Regions from separate parts of the Mesorhizobium sp. KACC 23794 genome, predicted to be linked through region 2. Evidence: riboswitches for the same ligand, from Rfam matches in the RefSeq annotation. Region 2 holds a riboswitch; each other region holds the start of a gene.

Region 1 (4,549 bases), 2.1 Mb from region 2:
ACCTGGGAGTTGAAGGGCCGTTATCCGAAAATCCTCGAAGACGAGAAGCAGGGAGCAGCCGCGCGCCAGCTCTTCGAGGACGCGCAGGCGATGCTTGCGAAGATCATCGCCGAAAAATGGTTCGCGCCGAAGGGCGTCATCGGATTCTGGCCGGCCAATACCGCGGGCGACGACATCCGGCTGTTCACCGACGAGAGCCGCACCGGTGAACTCGGCACTTTGTTCACGCTGCGCCAGCAATTGGCGAAGCGTGATGGCAAACCCAATGTCGCGTTGTCGGATTTCGTCGCGCCGGTCGAGAGCGGCCAGCCGGACTATGTCGGCGGGTTCGTCGTTACCGCCGGCATAGAGGAAGTCGCCATCGCCGAGCGTTTCGAGCGCGCCAACGACGACTATTCCTCCATCATGGTCAAGGCGCTGGCCGATCGTTTTGCGGAAGCCTTCGCCGAGCGATTGCATGAGAAGGTGCGCAAGGATTTCTGGGGCTACGCGCCGGACGAGAACCTGTCGCCGGACGAACTGATCGGGGAACCCTATCAGGGCATCCGCCCGGCGCCCGGCTACCCGGCCCAGCCCGACCACACGGAGAAGGTCACGCTGTTCCGGCTGCTGGATGCCGAGCGGAACGCTGGCGTCAGCCTGACGGAAAGCATGGCAATGTGGCCGGGCTCATCGGTATCCGGCATCTACCTGTCGCATCCGGAGAGTTATTATTTCGGCGTCGCCAAGGTCGAGCGCGACCAGGTCGAGGATTACGCGCGGCGCAAGGATATGCCGGTCGAGGACGTGGAACGCTGGCTCGGTCCTATCCTGAACTACGTGCCGACGCCCTTCGCGGAAGCGGCGGAGTAGAAGCTCTGACTTTGATATGAGGACTGCCATTCCTCAATGCGTCAGCGCGTCTGTCGTTCTTCTATCCGAGAGGGCCTGTTCCAAAACTTCACGATTGGGACCAGCAATCCAAGCGTCGCTTGCGAAAGCAACGAAGCGGTTCACTGCTCGCGGGGTGACATTGAGCGGAAGGTTTCCGTAACGTCCAACGAGGGCGATTTTCGGAGTTAGAGGCGCGACGATTTGAGCGGTTCGGTCCCTCAGGGCGGAGGGTGGAGTATTTGCATATCCATCAACCATCCATGCAGCACCGCGATCGCTGATGATAAAGCATTCACCCTTGGGAGCGGTCAGCTTGAGCCAAGACAGTCGAGGGAAGTGCCGAACCTGAAAGTACCATGCCTGCATATGTATTGCTTCTAAGCGATCTTCGCTACGCAGCTTCCACTTCCAGCCTTTGCGGAGTAGTTGGTGAAATTCTTCTTCGCTGTCTACTTGGCGAAGTTCTCCGGCCTCCGGGGCTTCAACGCTCAGGGGACACTGCCGATCTGAAACTTTTTCGAAGCCAATAGGAGGTGATTCGACAGCCGTCGTATCCCAAAGTTCGTTCGCTGCGCGCTCGACGATTTCTATGAAGCCGGGTGTACGTGCTGCTTGCCACGCGACGAATCGCCAAACCTGTTGAGGAACGACTGAGGTTTCTTCTCCTTCCAAAGCCATTCGTCTGATCGCTTTGGCTGCCTCACGTTCAATTTTTGCCAAATGGACTTCGACTGAGGCATCGGTGCCCGAAAAGCCGCCGGGGCCGTCATAGAAGCCTCGAACGATCGAGACATTTTTGGGTGAACGGCGACTGATCTCTCCGGTCTTCAGCGATGCGATCCATATGGATGGCTCGTGGCCGATGGTCGTTTCGGGCGATGCAAAGCCGGCCAAAAGGAATTTAGGTACAGTGTGTGCTCGGATACTCATTTCGTTCCGCTCGAATGACAATCACCGCTGTCGTTAAAGCCAACGTCGATATCAATCTTAATTCATTCAGGAACCGTTCCCGAGGTATTCCGCCCCAAAATAGGATGCACGGCCAACGACTCTCGCCTTGTCGTCTTTACGCCCGGCTCGTGTCGCTTTCGTATGGACGGGACTCGCGCGGCGGTGGTTAGATCACATCGTTCAAGGTGCTCTTCGGTGAATTGGCCGAAGGGATAATTGGGAAGCCGGTTTGATGCCGGCGCTGCCCCCGCAACGGTAGCGAAGCGAAGATTCCGACGGGATACCACTGGGCCGGGAATGGCTTGGGAAGGTGTCGGAAAGGTCCCGCAAGGACAGCTTCGGAGTCCGGAAACCAGCCTCGAACCATTTGAACTCGACTGATCGCGGTGGGCGGTCAAGGGGGAGAGCGTTGCGGTCGGGTCAGGCCACCCTTCCCGCAGCCATCTATCCTCAAGCACCACCAAGTTCAGTCCTTTGCTTTGCGAGGACGGACATGGACATACGCAACGAAATGCTCTCGCGGCTGCGCAACCGCAAGGCCGGCTACAGTCTCGACCAGGCATTCTATATCGACCCGGCATACCATCAGCTCGACCTCGAGCACATCTGGTACAGGGACTGGCTGTTCGTCGGCCATGACTGCGAAATCCCAAGCCCGGGCAACTACTTCACTGTTCAGGTCGGCGCCTATGCCGTCGTGCTGGTGCGCGGCAACGACGGCAGCATCAACGCGCTGCACAATTCCTGTCGCCATCGCGGCTCCCGCGTCTGCCTCGAACATCGCGGCAGTGCGGCCAAGCTCGTCTGTCCGTACCATCAATGGACCTATGACCTCGACGGCTCGCTGCTGTTCGCGCGCCAGATGGGCGAAAATTTCGACACGTCGACGTTTGGGCTGAAGCAGGTCGCCTGCGAGAGCGCCGGCGGTTACATCTTCATCTGCCTCGCCGCCCAGCCGATGGATTTCGCGCCGTTCCGGGCGATGATGGAACCCTACTTCCTGCCGCACCGTCTGCGCGACGCGAAGGTCGCCTACGAGAGCACGATCATCGAGAAGGGCAACTGGAAGCTCGTCTGGGAAAACAACCGCGAATGCTACCACTGCGCGGGAAACCACCCGGAGCTTTGCAAGACGTTCCCGGAAGCACCGACCGTTACCGGCATCGACGGCGCAAAAGAAGATCCTGAAATCGCGGCGCATTGGCAGAAGTGCGAAGCCGCCGGCTTGCCCAGCGCCTTCGTCATCGATGACCGCGGCCAATACCGTGCAACGCGCGTGCCGCTGCTTCGCGAGGCGGTCAGCTACACGATTTCAGGCCGCAAGGCCGTTCAGATGCGCCTGTCCGACAATGTGAACATGGACCGGATCGGCTCCCTGCTTCTCTACCACTATCCGACCACGTGGAACCACGTTCTGTCGGACCACGCGATCACGTTCCGGGTCATGCCGATCAGCGCGACGGAAACGGCGGTAACAACCAAATGGCTCGTCCACAAGGACGCTGTCGAAGGCATCGACTACCGTCTTGACGAACTGACCCATGTCTGGACCGAGACGAACGACCAGGACCGCCAGATCGTCGAGGAGAATGCGCGCGGCATCCATTCGCCCGCATACGAGCCCGGCCCCTATTCGGAAATCCACGAGGGCGGCGTCGCCCAGTTCGTCGAATGGTATTCGAGTTTCATGGAAGGCCGGCTGACCGAGGGCGACCGCCCGGCGCTGCGCTTCGTCGCCTGATCCGAGGCCGCTTGCCATGAACATGATTGTCACCGGCACCGTGCCCGTGCCGCTGCCGCTCGACGAGATGAAGCCGTGGAACTCGGCCAGGCAGATGCTTGTCTGCACCAGCGTCATCGACGAGGCGGCCGACGTGAAGACATTCACCTTCGTCGTCGAGGGCGGCGGCTGGTTCCGCTACATGCCCGGACAGTTCATCACCGTGGAATTGCGGGCCAAAGGTGGCGACCTCCACCGCACCTACACGGTTTCATCCTCGCCCTCGCGGCCGTATTCGATCTCGATCACCGTCAAGGCGCAGCCGACCAGCATCGGCACGCGCTGGATGTTCGAGAACGTCAGGCCCGGCTCGCGCGTTCGCGCCTACGGGCCGAGCGGGCATTTCACGCTAGCCCGCAATCCGGCGAAAAAATACCTCTTCATCTCCGCCGGCTCGGGCATCACCCCCATGATGTCGATGCTGCGCTGGCTGTCCGACTGCGATCCGGGCGCGGACATCGCGTTCCTCAATTCCTCGCGCCGGCCGGAGGAGATCATCTTCCGGGACGAACTCGAAATGTATGCCCGTCGCATGCCGAACCTGTCGCTTGGGTTCCTCCCGGAAGCGCGGTCGGCAGCCGCGCCGTGGGGCGGCCTGATGGGCCGCATCGACCGCCACAAGTTCGCGCTCCTGGTCCCGGACTTCATGAGCCGCGAGATTTTTTGCTGCGGTCCCGAACCCTTCATGAAAGCGGTGAGCACCATCGTGCGGGCCGAAGGCTTCGATATGGGCCGCTACCACCAGGAAAGCTTTGGCGCGACGTCGATCGCCGAAGCGGTCCACAAGCAGGCGCCGGACATCTCGCTCGATGGCACGGCTGCCGGGCTGATGGTCAGTTTCCTCGGCTCCGAAGAGCAGATCGCGTGCATGCCCGGCCAGACCATCCTGGAGACGGCGCGTGCGGCGGGCGTTCGCATTCCGGCCGCCTGCGAGTCCGGCATCTG
Region 2 (4,549 bases):
GCCACCAGTCGTAGCCGCCGAGGATGCGCACGAGGATTACCTTGGCGTGTGCCGCGACCTTGTCCAGCCAGAGGTCGACCGACATCGGATGGCGCAGGTCCCGCAGCGCCGCCAGCCGCATCGACGGCAGGTTTTCGCCGCCGCGCCGCCAGGCGGAAGCGAGTGCGGCAAGGTCGCTGTCGGTGAAGGAGAGCGCCACGACATCGGCCGGCGATTGCGCCAGGTCGACCGGCTCGACCAGATCGTCGAGCGAGGCGGATGTCGTGGGCAGGATGTGCATGATCCTGCCTAGTGCTGGAAGTTCGGAAGTTTGCTGCGCTCTACGTCGCCCCCCTCTGTCCTGCCGGACATCTCCCCCGCTTGGGGGGAGATCGGCAGTTTCGGCGACACAGACCTTCCTGCAAGGGTGGCGATTGGCGAAGCCAAAGCGGCCGGGGCAATCTCCTCCCAAGCGGGGGAGATGTCCGGCAGGACAGAGGGGGGCAACGTAGGGCGCAAGCGCTTCATTGAATTCCGATCGGCTATCCCAGCAAAATCCGTTCCACTTTCCCCCGATCGAGCCCTTTTAGCCCGATCACCACCAGCCGCGAACGGCGGTCGTCGGCGGTCGTCCAGGCGCGGTCGTAGTAATGATTGACGCGCGGGCCGACGGCTTGCACCAGCAGCCGCATCGGCTTGCCCTCGACCTGGATGAAACCCTTCATGCGCAGCACGTTCTCGCTTTCGGCGGCGGCCGAGATGCGGCCGGCGAGCTGCTCGGCATCGGTGATGTTCGGCAGTTCGACGATGAAGGAATCGAAATCGTCGTGCTCGTGGTCGAGTTCGTCGTCGTGGTGGGTTTTCCTGTTCTCGATGTCGTCCTCGACAGCCAGCCCAAGCCCGAGCAGCACGGAAGGGTCGACGCGGCCCTGTGCCGTCGGCACGATTTTCACGGCGCGGGAAAGATGCTCGGCAATCAGTCCGTTTGCCTTGCCAGCCGCCTCTGCATTCATGAGGTCGCTCTTCGAAAGAATCACCAGATCGGCGCAAGCCAACTGATCCTCAAAAACTTCCTCGACCGGATCGTCGTGGTCGAGCGTGGAGTCGGCGGCACGCTGGGCGGCGAGCGCGTCCATGTCGTTGGCGACTTTTCCGGCTGCAAGTGCCGGACCGTCGACGACCGCGATCACGCCGTCCACCGTCACGCGGCTCTTGACGCTCGGCCACTGGAACGCCTGCACCAGCGGCTTCGGCAGAGCGAGCCCGGAAGTCTCGATGATGATGTGGTCGACCTTCGGCTCCATGGCGAGGATCTTGTCCAGCGCCGGCACGAAATCGTCGGCGACCGTGCAGCACAGGCAGCCGTTGGCCAGTTCGATGATGTTCTCCTCCGGACACGCCTCGACGCCGCAGCCCTTCAAGATCTCGCCGTCGATGCCGATGTCGCCGAATTCGTTGACGATCAGCGCCAGTCGCCGTCCGCCGGCGTTCTCCAGGATGTGGCGGATCATCGTCGTCTTGCCGGCGCCGAGGAAGCCGGTGACGACGGTGCAGGGGGTCCTGGCAAGCAAGGCGGTCATGAAAAATCCTTCAGCAGGGAAGCGGGCGGGATGCGGGCGACGAGCCCGCGCTTGAGACAGTCGGGGCGGCCGCGCCAGGGAAGCAGGCCGTCCTGCGACGCGGCAAACAGTTTTGCGCCGGCGATCAGGTCCGGACCGTTGTCGACGCTGAGGTCGCCGAAGACGTAGCTCCAGCAGTTTTCGCGCAGCATGACGGCGCTGAGGCGGCGTTTGCAATTGCCGAGGCATTCGATCTGGCGGACGGCGACGCCGGCACCCCGCGCCATCTCGCGCACCCGGTCGCCGAGAATTTCGCCGGGACGGGGGCGGACGTCCGAGCCGGTCTCGTCACGGCAGGACGAGCAGACGACCAGCGTCACGCCGGTGTCGGCGGATGGCTCGGCAGTCGTCGCCGCGGAGAAGGCGGTTTGGTCCAAACGATACTCCTTGCCCGGGTCACCCGCCGGACAGTCGGATTGATCTGATGACGGCAGGTCTCCTGGCTCACGGCTCTTCCGCCTGACGCCGCCTTCCCGGATTTCTCCAGTGGCCTTCGGCGCGGGCTGACCGCCTACAGTTGCGGGGACAGCTACGGATTTGGGCGAAACCCGCACCGTATTCCCTCTTAGCCCTTCCAGCGAAGCGCAAGGAACAGTTTACTTTCTTTCCGCAGGATCGTCGCAACGCTTCAAGGTTGGCGCGAGCGGAAAAAAGTAAACTGTCCCCGGCATCCGCCGGTCGGGACCGTCACATGCGGTTTACGCCCCGGCCACGGAGCCTGTCAACGCGCCGGAACCGGGCAGAGTATCGGCCAGCGCCGGGCCTAGATCGCCGGCAGGGGTAACTTCGATCCGCTCCAGGCCGAGCCAGCCGCGCATAAGCTCGATCTCGGCAGCGAGTTCGGCAGCCGTATGCGGCGGTGCGCCGGGCTGGGCATAGGCGGCGAGCACACGCAACACGCCGGCAGGGCGGTCGGCCTTCATGTCGACACGCCCGACAATGGTGTCCCCGAGCAGGAAGGGCAGCACGTAATAACCGAACTGCCGCTTTTCGGCCGGCGTATAGATCTCGATGCGATAGTGGAAGTCGAACAGCCGCTCGGAGCGGGCGCGCTCCCATACGAGCGGATCGAACGGCGCCAGCAGCGCGCGCGCCTCGACTTTTCGTGGCAGCCGTGCGCCGGTGAACAGATAGGCCTGGTTTTTCCAGCCCTCGACCGAGACCGGCAGCAGGTCGCCCGATTCGACCAGTTCCTCCAAGCGACCTTTCATGTCGGCCGGCGACAGGCGAAAATAGTCGCGCAGGTCGGAATAGGTGGCGATGCCGAGCGCACGGGCGGACATCAGCAACAGTTGCCGATGCGCGTCGGCGGCCGGGACGTCGGGCCGATCGAAGATTTCCCTGGGCAGCACGCGCTCCGGCAGGTCGTAGAGCCGCTCGAAACCACGGCGCGAGGCGGTCGTCACCTTGCCGGCCCAGAACAGCCATTCGAAGGCATGCTTCTCGTCGCTCCAACCCCACCAGCCGCCCTTGCCCTTGGCGCCGTCTATGTCGGAGGCGGCGATCGGGCCGTCGTCGGCGATGCGCTTGTGGATGGCATCGATCAGGCCGCGATTGGACCCGGCCCATCTGGCGAGGCCAAGATACATCTCCTCGTCGCGGCTCGCGCGCTCCATGCGCCAGCGCATCAGCGGCCAGCTTTCCAGCGGCAGCAGCGAGGCCTCGTGCGCCCAGTATTCGAACAGCGCGCGTTTTTTCCCCGGCGCGGCGGCATCGTCCAGCAGCGACATCGGGTAGGGGCCAAGCCGCGAGAACAGGGGCATGTAATGGGCGCGCACCACGGCGCTGACGGAGTCGATCTGCAGCAGGCCCAGCCGGTCGAGCGTTTTCGCCAGATGCCGGCGCGTGATCGGCCCGTCCGGGCGCGGATCGGCAAGGCCCTGCGCGGCGATGGCGATGCGGCGGGCAAGGGCGAGCGAGATCTTTTCCTTCATCTGCATTCCGGCGGTGTTTGTTGGTGTTTGTCGGAGCATTTTCTGGCGCTGCACCATATGGACGGGGTGCCGGGCACTCGTCCACTGGCCCGCGTCATCATCCTGACAGCATATGTGGTTGATACATGCCGCGAATTCGCCAAGGTTCGGCTTGCTTCGCCCCAGCGCCTGCGCTAACCCTCGCCGCATCGCAGCAAGGTTTCGGGCACTGGCCGAACGGGTCAGACTGTCGCGGTCCCAGCCTCCCGTTCCGTGCTATGATCGGACCAGTCAGGATCGCAAACGGAAGGCCGGAGCATGGACGGGCTACTCAGCTCATATCTCCCCGTCGTGATATTTCTCGCCGTGTCGATCGCTATTCCCGTCGCGCTGGTGGTTGCGCCCTATCTGGTCGCCCACCGCAATCCCGATCCGGAAAAGCTTTCGGCCTATGAGTGCGGGTTCAATTCGTTCGACGATGCGCGCATGAAGTTCGACATCCGCTTCTACCTCGTCTCCATCCTGTTCATCATCTTCGACCTTGAAGTCGCCTTCCTGTTCCCGTGGGCGGTGTCGTTCGGCCAGATCGGCATGCTCGGCTTCTGGTCGATGATGATCTTCCTCGCCGTGTTGACCATCGGCTTCGTCTACGAGTGGAAAAAAGGAGCGTTGGAATGGGATTGAACGACGCTTCCGCCACGCTCGTTGCGCCGAGGCCGAAGGGCATCATCGATCCGAACACCGGCAAGCCGATCGGCTCGGATGACGCTTTCTTCGGCGAGCTCAACAACGAGCTTTCCGACAAGGGTTTTATCGTCACCTCGTCCGAGGCGCTGATCACCTGGGCGCGAACCGGCTCGCTGATGTGGATGACCTTTGGTCTCGCGTGCTGCGCTGTCGAGATGATGCACATCTCGATGCCGCGCTACGATGCCGAGCGCTTCGGCATCGCGCCGCGCGCCTCGCCGCGCCAGTCGGACGTGATGATCGTCGCCGGCACGCTGACCAACAAGATGGCCCCGGCGTTGCGCAAGGTCT
Region 3 (4,549 bases), 2.1 Mb from region 2:
CCGGCGACAGGATCAGGGCGACCAGCGCCGGCACGAGATCGACGGTCTCGCCATCCAGCACCACGCCGAGGTCGAGTTCCAGCCAGTCGATGCCACTGCTCTCGCGCAGGCGGGCCTGAAGGCCGGTCTCCGGCCTCGCCAGCCGCACCGGAAAATCGGCAGCGATGATGACGCGCCAGCCTTCGGCCTCGAGCGTGGCCTTGTCGTGCCATAGAAAATCGAGCCAGCCGGCGTCTGCTTCGAGGGGCACAAGCGCCGAACCGTGCGTGCTGGCGGCACCGGGCCTGGCTTTCGCCACCGCCACCAGATCGAACTCCGACAGGCGCTTGAGACGTGCTACTTCCGTCCGAAGGTCACGCTTGACCTTAACGAGGCACCCGCGCCGCGCCAGGATCGGCTGCGGCCGGGTGTCTTCCGCGGCAAGTTCGATATCGTCATAAAGGAATGCGGCGCGCGCGACTCCGACCGTCTCGGTCGCGGGCGGCCAGGTCCAGCCGTAGCGAATCCCAGACCCGGTTAGCGGCTCGACCGGAAGCGTGGCGGCCTGCAACCGCAGCACCGGCAGCGGCGATCCGCCGAGCGTTTCTTCCATTTCCGGCACCCGCGGCGCCAGGGCGGCAAGATGTGCACCTTTTTTCTGGATGGCTTCGGCAAGCACCGGCGCATCACCCGGCGCGATCGGTGGCGCGGCAAGGACCACAGCGGCAAGCGTGCGATTCAACCCGGTTTCGATCTGCCCGATCTGTCCGGACGCCGGATCGACCCAGAGGGGCGGCGTTGCCCGCAAGGTGATCAGTCCATCATGATTCTCGCCGGCCAACACGATAACGGGGCGCTGCCGGGCATCCTCACCAAGCGACCAGTCGAGCCTGCCGTCGAGCGATGGGCCGGGAGACATGGCCGGACCGCCGAGGCTGCGCCAGCGTGTCCGGCCTGTCGCAAGGAGGAAAGGCAGCAAGTCGGCTCCCGCGGCGTCCGCGAGGAGAAAGGACGGCGTGCTGGAATATTCGCTGCTCAGCATCAACATGCGCTTTGCATTCGCCAGGTCCGAGGGCCTGACAAATTTGGGTGGGTTGGCTGACATTTTCCGCAGATCGAAAGGCTGCGAATCGTCTCCGAATGTGCCGTCCTTGCGCAGGCGCACCTTGAACACGCGGACGACGAGAACCGGGTGCCGGTCGCCGCTCGCATGGCTGTCGAGAAGATAGACGAGCCTGTGATGTACCTCCGCAGGATAGTCTTCGGAGTCCGCAAGCTCGGCCGCACCGAGGCTGTCCAGCCAGCCGACCAGGGAGGCGGACAGCAGCCCGGCTTGCGGCTGCGATGCAGGAGCCGATATGCGTTTGACGCCGGGGGGCGGCTCGATCGCGCGACGTGATGACTGTCCCCAGTCGGCAGCCCGATTTACCGAACCCGTTCTGCCGCCGACGTCGCGGGCGGCAACGATCGCGGCGGCGACGTGCTTGCAGTTGAAGCCTACCGGGCACGTGCATTCACCCGAGACCACGATCCGGCCGGGCGTTTTTTCCTCAATCGCGATCGTCTGGCGATACGGCCGCGTCTCGTTGCCCTGGACCCTCGCCGTAATCCGGCGTCCATTCTCCTCGACGACGACTTCGGTCACCCGCCCTTGCCGCTGATACAGCGTGCCTGCCTGCAATGCCCGGGGTCCGCAAGCCCCGGCCAGAACAGCGTCGTTGAGATCACGTGTCTTGACCATGCCGCAGGCGCTTATTCCAATCATCCCCGTCCCACCACAGAAACATATTGCAGCGCATATTGATTCGCACAGGGTCCTGATGATGGCCGTCAGGCAGAGCTGGACCATTCACTCGCCGCCCGGCCACGTGCGAAGCTGCGCGCGGGCGATTCGGGCTGCTGATAGGCCGAATTGACCTTCAAGAATCGGTCTTTGGCGAGGCGGGTCCTTGGTGCCAACGGTTTCGCCCGGACTCGGCGTGGACATCAACGCGCAAGCAGTAAAGCGGGGCGACGACCGCCTCTTCGACTGTGTCGAACAATCGCGGGAATAGTGGGGATGATCGCAACGCTATTCATTGACAGCGCCGGCGCCCTGGGTACTACATATTGACGCCATGGTTCTTCCGAATCGTCATCCGGTAAGGAAGCTAAGAGGGAAGCCGGTGTGATACCGGCGCTGCCCCCGCAACTGTAAGCAGCGAGCCTGCGTCGACAAATGCCACTGGTGTGTGAAGCACCGGGAAGGCCGACAAAGGTGACGACCTGCGAGCCAGGAGACCTGCCGCGGCGGAATGAACGTCAACAGGCGGGGTGTCCTGGTGGTGCATTGCGCCGGCTGGATTTTTCCCGTCGATCGCATGCGTCCGCAGCTGCCCCGTCGAAACGCCACGGGGAAAAGATGCCGGCGACCGTCCTTCACACCAATGGGACCCAACAGGGTTCGATCCATATCCAGCAGGAACAGAACGCGCCAGCCGAGCCTGGCTATCGCGTCATCCGCCGCAACGGCACGGTGACGCCGTTCGACGCGACCAAGATCACCGTGGCGCTGACCAAGGCGTTTCTGGCCGTCGAGGGTTCGACCGCGGCCGGCTCGCGGCGGGTGCATGATGTCGTCCAGGATCTGACCGATCAGGTGGCCTCCGCCCTTACCCGCCGGGTTGGCGACGGCCGGACGTTCCATATCGAGGACGTACAGGACCAGGTCGAACTGGCGCTCATGCGAGGCGAGCACCACAAGGTGGCTCGCGCCTATGTGCTCTACCGTGAGGAACGCGCGCGGGAGAGAGCCGCTGCAAAGACTGCAGATGCGACCGCGGCAATACCGGCCCTTAACGTCAAGACCGACAGCGGCAACCTTGTGCCATTCGACGAAGCGCGTTTCGCGGCCATTGTGAAGGAAGCCTGCGCCGGGCTGAACGACGTGGCGGCGGAGCCGATACTCGTGGAAGCGCGCCGCAATCTTTACGACGGCATCACGCTGGACGAGCTGTCGCTGGCGCCGATCCTGGCTGCGCGCACCCTTGTGGAGCAGGAGCCGAACTATGCCTTCGTGTCGGCCCGCCTGCTGCTCGACCGGCTGCGGCGCGAGGCGCTCAGTTTCGTCTCCGGCAGGTCGGAACAGGCCACCCAGGCTGAGATGGCGGCGCGTTACGCGACGTATTTTCCGCAATTCATTAGCGCCGGCATCGAAGCTGAATTGATCGACCCGGAACTCCGCCGCTTCGACCTCGCCAGGCTTGGCGCCGCATTGAAGCCGGAGCGGGACCTGCAGTTCCAGTTCCTCGGATTGCAGACCCTCTACGACCGCTACTTCCTGCATACGAAAGGCAAACGGCTGGAATTGCCCCAGGCGTTCTTCATGCGTGTCGCCATGGGACTGGCGGTCCGCGAGATCGACCGCGAGGCGCGCGCGATCGAGTTCTACGATCTGCTTTCGTCGTTCGACTTCATGGCTTCCACGCCGACGCTGTTCAATGCAGGCACGCTCAGGCCGCAGCTTTCCTCCTGTTTCCTGACCACCATCGGCGACGATCTCGACGCCATTTTCAAGGGCATCAAGGACAACGCATTGCTGGCCAAATACTCGGGCGGGCTCGGCAACGACTGGACCCCGGTGCGCGGTCTCGGCGCGCATATCAAGGGCACCAATGGCGAGAGCCAGGGCGTGGTGCCGTTCCTGAAAGTGGCCAACGACACGGCGATTGCCGTCAACCAGGGCGGCAAGCGCAAGGGCGCCGTCTGCGCGTATCTCGAAACCTGGCACGTCGACATCGAGGAGTTCCTCGACCTCAGGAAGAACACCGGCGACGACCGCCGCCGCACGCATGACATGAACACCGCCAACTGGGTGCCGGACCTGTTCATGGAGCGGGTCGAGGCCGATGCCGAGTGGACGCTGTTCTCACCGGACGAGACGTCTGACTTGCACGATCTCTACGGCAACCCGTTCCGCGCCGCCTACGAGGCCTACGAGTTGAAGGCCGCGCGCGGCGGTCTGAAAGTGTTCCGAAAAGTCCGCGCGGTCGACCTGTGGCGCAAGATCCTGACCATGCTGTTCGAGACCGGGCACCCGTGGGTGACCTTCAAGGACCCTTGCAACATCCGCTCGCCGCAGGGACATGTGGGTGTCGTGCATTCGTCGAACCTGTGCACCGAGATCACACTCAACACATCCAGGGATGAGGTGGCGGTGTGCAATCTCGGCTCGGTCAATCTCGCCAACCACGTGGCGGAGAAAGGGCTCGACTTCGATCGGCTGGCTCGCACCGTCAGTACGGCGATGCGGATGCTCGACAACGTCATCGACATCAATTTCTACACAATCCCCGAAGCACGACGCTCAAACCTGCAGAATCGTCCGGTCGGGCTCGGCATCATGGGCTTCCAGGACGCGCTGCAGGCGCTGCGGCTGCCTTATGCGACGCGGGAAGCAGTGGCGTTCGCCGACAGCAGCATGGAGGCCGTCAGCTACCATGCGATCTCGGCTTCGGTGGACCTCGCGGCAGAGCGCGGCCGCTATCCAAGCTTTGAAGGCTCATTGTGGTCGAAGGGTATCTTGCCGATC
Region 4 (4,549 bases), 2.1 Mb from region 2:
ACTCCGAATAGCACATATGCGTGTGGATCTGCGTCTCGTCGACGACGCCGCTCGAACAGATGCGGAAGCACTCCACGGCCCAGTCGAGATAGGTCTTCCAGTCCGCCTTGCGCAAAGGCAGCCCCTCGCGAAGGGCGGCCTCGTCGATCTGGATCATCTTCGCGCCGGCCTTCTCAAGGTCGACGACTTCATCGCGGATCGCCAGCGCGATCTGGCGGCAGACTTCGCTGCGCGAGAGATCGTTGCGTACGAAGGACCAGTTGAGGATGGTGACAGGACCCGTCAGCATGCCCTTCACCGGTCTGCTCGCCAGCGACTGCGCATACTGCCACCAGGCGACCGTCATGGGGTTGGGCCGCGAGACGTCGCCGAAGATGACCGGCGGTCGCACGTAGCGGGAACCGTAGCTCTGCACCCATGCATGCTGCGTGAAGGCGAAACCGGAAAGCTGCTCGCCAAAATACTGCACCATGTCGTTCCGTTCGAATTCTCCATGGACGAGCACGTCGAGGCCGATCTCTTCCTGCCAGCGGATCGCGGCCGCTGTCTCCTTCTTCAGAAACGCGTCGTAGTCCATGTAGCTCAGTTCGCCCTTGGCGTGCTTCGAGCGCGCCTTGCGTACCTCCGCCGTCTGCGGGAAGGAACCGATCGTAGTGGTTGGGAAAGCCGGCAGACGCAGTTTTGCCGCTTGCAGCCTGCGCCTTACAGCGAAGCTGCTCTTCCGCTTCTTCATGCCTTCGCCGATCTCGGCCATGCGGCCCTGTACCAGCGGGTCGTTCACCGTGAGCGATGACGCGCGCGAGGCAAGCGTGGCCGCCGACGCGTCGAGCTTTGCCTGCACGCTCGCCCTGCCATCCGCCAGGGCACCGGCGATCGTCGCCAGCTCTTCCATTTTCTGAACCGCAAATGCCAGCCAGGATTTCAGATCGGATTCCAACGCGCGTTCGAGCTCTACGTCGATCGGTACGTGCAGCAGCGAGCACGATGGCGCGATCTCGATCCCTGCCGCGCCTTCCCGCGCCGCCACAGGTTCGACCATGTCGAGGATCGAAGGCAGGTTCGCACGCCAGATATTGCGACCGTCGACCACCCCGAGCGACAGGACGAGGTCCGGCCGGGCCTTTTCAACGACCGCTGCAAGTTGGTCCGGCGCGCGCACCAGATCGATGTGCAAGCCATGGACCGGTACGGCCAGCGCGGCGTCAAGGTCAGCGCCAAGCGCGCCAAAATAGGTGTTCAGCATGATCTTGAGGTCGGGTGCCGCCTGGGCAAGTCGCCGGTATGCGAATTTGAACGCTTCCCGCTCGTTTGGGATGAGATCCAGCGCCAGCGCCGGCTCGTCGATCTGCACCCACTCAGCCCCGGCCGCCGCCAGCTTTCTCAGGAGCTCCTCGTATACGGGCATCAGCTTCGCCAGCAGCGCGATCGGGTTGAACCCCGTTTCCAGCGATTTGCCGAGCTTGAGGAAGGTCAACGGCCCGACCAGCACCGGGCGGTTGTGGATGCCCAATGCCTTCGCCTCAAGAAACTCGTCCACAGGCTTGGTGGAAGACAGGACGAAGCTCTGTTCGGTCGAGAACTCGGGCACCATGTAGTGGTAGTTGGTATCGAACCATTTGGTCATCTCGAGCGCGGTGACGCCATGATGGCCTTGATCATGCGCGTGGGCGTGGCCGCAGTTGGCCTCGGCGTCACCTTGACTGCCACGCGCCATCGCAAAATAGGTATCGAGCGAGACGTTGCCGCCGCTCCAGCCATAGCGCGACGGGATCGCGCCGACCATCACCGCCGTGTCGAGCATGTGGTCGTAGAGCGAGAAATCGTTGGACGGAATCGCGGTCACCCCGCGGTCGCGCTGCTCGAGCCAGTTCGCGACGCGGAGCTTCTTTGCCGCGTCGATCAGGTCAGTGGCCGAGCTTTTGCGCGACCAATAGGATTCGAGCGCGAGTTTGAGTTCGCGATGGCGTCCGATCCTCGGCACGCCGAGCGTTGCTACGGATATTTGGGAAGACATATGACACCCCGATATGGTTGTGGTGGGGTGATTGCAGACGCGAGGCGAGCGGCGTCCTACCGGACCAGCTCTCCAGCGTACACAACAGGACACCCCGCCCGTGGACGTTATCTGTCACGGCAGGTCTCCTGGCTCGCGGGTCGTCGCCTTCGTTCGTCTTCCCAAGGCCGATGGCCTCAGTGACATCAATGAACGTCAGCTCGCCGCTTACAGTTGCGGGGGCAGCGCCGGCTTTCCCTGTTTTGGGGCACCGGCTTCCCTCTTAGCCCTTGGACCACGAACGGCCCAAGGGAACCATGACGGCGTCAATGCACATCAACGCATCGCCAATGTCAATGGCGATATAAAGAAATGTTTATGTCTTTCTATCCTGCGTCACACTTGAAGGTGTTGCACTGTCGGCATTGGCGGGCGGGCCGGGGCAGGTAGCGCAACGCTTCTACAGCATATAGCCCAAATCCGGCAGAAGCGGAACGCCTGTCACGGCATCCTTGAAACCACGCAGAAGGGCATCTCGATACCACGCCCTGGATGGAGCGGGTCCGGTCTTTCGATGGCGCAACGACGACGACGCCCAGACCCTGAAGAAAATTGCCATAAGCGATAAACTTTGCGATTTTAGAAAATTGTTGTTGCTCTAAGGCCAAAGATAGCTAACCTTTCAGCTCGAAGAGCCGGCGACAAAGACCGGCCATAACAGGGGACGCGGGCCGTGCTGTCCGTTTCAGGCATTCAGAAATCTTTCGGCGGCGTGCGCGCGCTTGACGACGCGCGGATCGATTGTTCCGCGAACGAGATTGTCGGCCTCATCGGCCCCAACGGTGCGGGGAAGTCGACTCTGGTCAACGTCATCAGCGGCTTCCTCAGTCCCGACAGCGGTTGGGTCCGACTGGATGGGCGCGATGTCCAGGGGTTGGACCCGAGGGCGATTTCCACGGCAGGCATCGCACGCACCTTTCAGAATCTGCGGGTCTTCCGTGACCTGACCGTCCGGCAGAATGTCGAGGTCGCACATATTCGCTGCGTTCAGCTACGGCCAGACCGGGCCGCGACAGTCTCGGTCGACGCTTTGCTCGATACTTTCGGCCTGGCCGCATCGGCCGCCGCGGTGGCGGGTAGCCTGCCTTACGGGATGCAGCGCTGGCTGGAGATCGCCCGCGCCATGGCCTCTGCCCCGCAAATCCTGCTGCTGGACGAACCGGCTGCCGGTCTCAACGACGAAGAGACCGAAAAACTACACCAGGTCATCACCTTGATCCGCAACAGCAAAGGTGTCGGCGTGGTCGTTATCGACCACGACCTGCGCTTCATAAACAGTGTCTGCGCGCGGCTTTTCGTAATGGATCAGGGTCGGCTGATCGCAAGCGGCACGCCTCGGGACGTGTGGGCGGATCGACGGGTGATCGAGGTTTATGTCGGCCCTGGCGGGCAGATGGGAACACCGCCCCAGCACAACGCATGAAGAAACAAAACCAGTAACAGGAGGACTACAGATGAACGGAAGGACTCGGATAGGCTTGGGTCTGTTGCTGGCGATGACCTCGCCCGGACTTGCCGATGACCAGGAACTCAAGATCGGTATCGCCGCCTCGCTGACGGGAGCCTACGCGCCCTACGTCGAGGTCGAGGGCGCACGCTGCCTGGCCGACAAGCTGAATGTGGCAGGCGTCGGCCCGAAAGTCACCATCATGGCGGAGGACACAAGGTCCGAGCCGCAGCTCTCGGTCACCATCGCGCAGAAGTTCCTCGATCAGGGCGCGCAGGTCGTCACGGGCATTCCGTTCCCGGACTCGTTGATCCCGATCGCGCAGATCGCCGAGCCATATGGAGCGACCGTCTTCTCCGCACCGAATACGCAGGTGGAGATGCAGGTTGCCGGCTTCGAAAACTTCATTGCCGGTGCCGTTCCTGATCCGGTAAATGCTGCATCGAGTGCCGAAGCTGCCTACAAGAAGGGCCTGCGTACGGCGGTTCTCCTGAAGTCGGCCGACGCCGGCTCCTGGTCCGACATGCTGCCCGAGTGGTTCGGCCAGAGCTTCGAGCATTGGGGCGGCAAGGTCATCGGACGGCTGAACCATTCCATCGGCACGAACGACTGGTCGCCGCAGATCGCCCAGATACGAGCTATGTCGCCGCAGCCGGATGCGATCATGATCTCCTCGGTCCTGCCCGACATAGGTATCCTGATCCGCCAGCTCAAAGCCAACGGCTATGAAGGGTGGGTGATCGGTTCGGACGGTTTCGACGATCCCTCCCTTGAAGGCACGGTCGTGGATTCCGGAACGCTGGAACGTGTGATGTTCGCGACCCACGGTCCGACTGGCACCGGCGGGCCGATCGACGAGTTCCTTGCCGACTGCAAGGCCAGGGGCTTTGCGGTGCAGGGTATCTTCGACGCGCTCGGCGCCGACATGGTGCTTGAAGCCCATTCGGCCGCGGTGCGCGCCGGTTCCGTCGATCCGGCGGCAATCCGCAAGGCCCTGCGCGCCGAAGGCGGCAATCCGGGCGTGACGGCGAAGGTGATATCTTATGCCG

Evidence for each region. A riboswitch is a leader RNA that binds a small molecule or an ion and turns the genes downstream of it on or off. The one in region 2 is predicted to bind cobalamin.
Region 1: linked by a shared signal. The riboswitch ahead of ACSBOB_RS25890 (aromatic ring-hydroxylating oxygenase subunit alpha) and the one ahead of ACSBOB_RS15405 (DUF1636 family protein) in region 2 are both predicted to bind cobalamin.
Region 3: linked by a shared signal. The riboswitch ahead of ACSBOB_RS25860 (ribonucleoside-diphosphate reductase subunit alpha) and the one ahead of ACSBOB_RS15405 (DUF1636 family protein) in region 2 are both predicted to bind cobalamin.
Region 4: linked by a shared signal. The riboswitch ahead of metE (5-methyltetrahydropteroyltriglutamate--homocysteine S-methyltransferase) and the one ahead of ACSBOB_RS15405 (DUF1636 family protein) in region 2 are both predicted to bind cobalamin.

Annotation. Positions count from the first base shown of each region.
Region 1 covers NZ_CP197465.1:5,276,532-5,281,080, forward strand. The annotation lists gene metH (methionine synthase) at 1-852, shown strand, start outside; gene ACSBOB_RS25885 (DUF4238 domain-containing protein) at 886-1,803, opposite strand; cobalamin riboswitch at 1,991-2,199, shown strand; gene ACSBOB_RS25890 (aromatic ring-hydroxylating oxygenase subunit alpha) at 2,318-3,565, shown strand; gene ACSBOB_RS25895 (2Fe-2S iron-sulfur cluster-binding protein) at 3,582-4,549, shown strand, end outside.
Region 2 covers NZ_CP197465.1:3,155,987-3,160,535, forward strand. The annotation lists gene cobN (cobaltochelatase subunit CobN) at 1-280, opposite strand, end outside; gene cobW (cobalamin biosynthesis protein CobW) at 522-1,559, opposite strand; gene ACSBOB_RS15405 (DUF1636 family protein) at 1,556-1,975, opposite strand; cobalamin riboswitch at 2,011-2,208, opposite strand; gene ACSBOB_RS15410 (winged helix-turn-helix domain-containing protein) at 2,297-3,532, opposite strand; gene ACSBOB_RS15415 (NADH-quinone oxidoreductase subunit A) at 3,830-4,195, shown strand; gene ACSBOB_RS15420 (NuoB/complex I 20 kDa subunit family protein) at 4,186-4,549, shown strand, end outside.
Region 3 covers NZ_CP197465.1:5,265,894-5,270,442, forward strand. The annotation lists gene ACSBOB_RS25855 (DEAD/DEAH box helicase) at 1-1,720, opposite strand, end outside; cobalamin riboswitch at 2,081-2,282, shown strand; gene ACSBOB_RS25860 (ribonucleoside-diphosphate reductase subunit alpha) at 2,381-4,549, shown strand, end outside.
Region 4 covers NZ_CP197465.1:5,284,224-5,288,772, forward strand. The annotation lists gene metE (5-methyltetrahydropteroyltriglutamate--homocysteine S-methyltransferase) at 1-2,014, opposite strand, end outside; cobalamin riboswitch at 2,116-2,328, opposite strand; partial or broken gene ACSBOB_RS25920 (ABC transporter ATP-binding protein) at 2,826-3,476, shown strand; gene ACSBOB_RS25925 (ABC transporter substrate-binding protein) at 3,508-4,549, shown strand, end outside.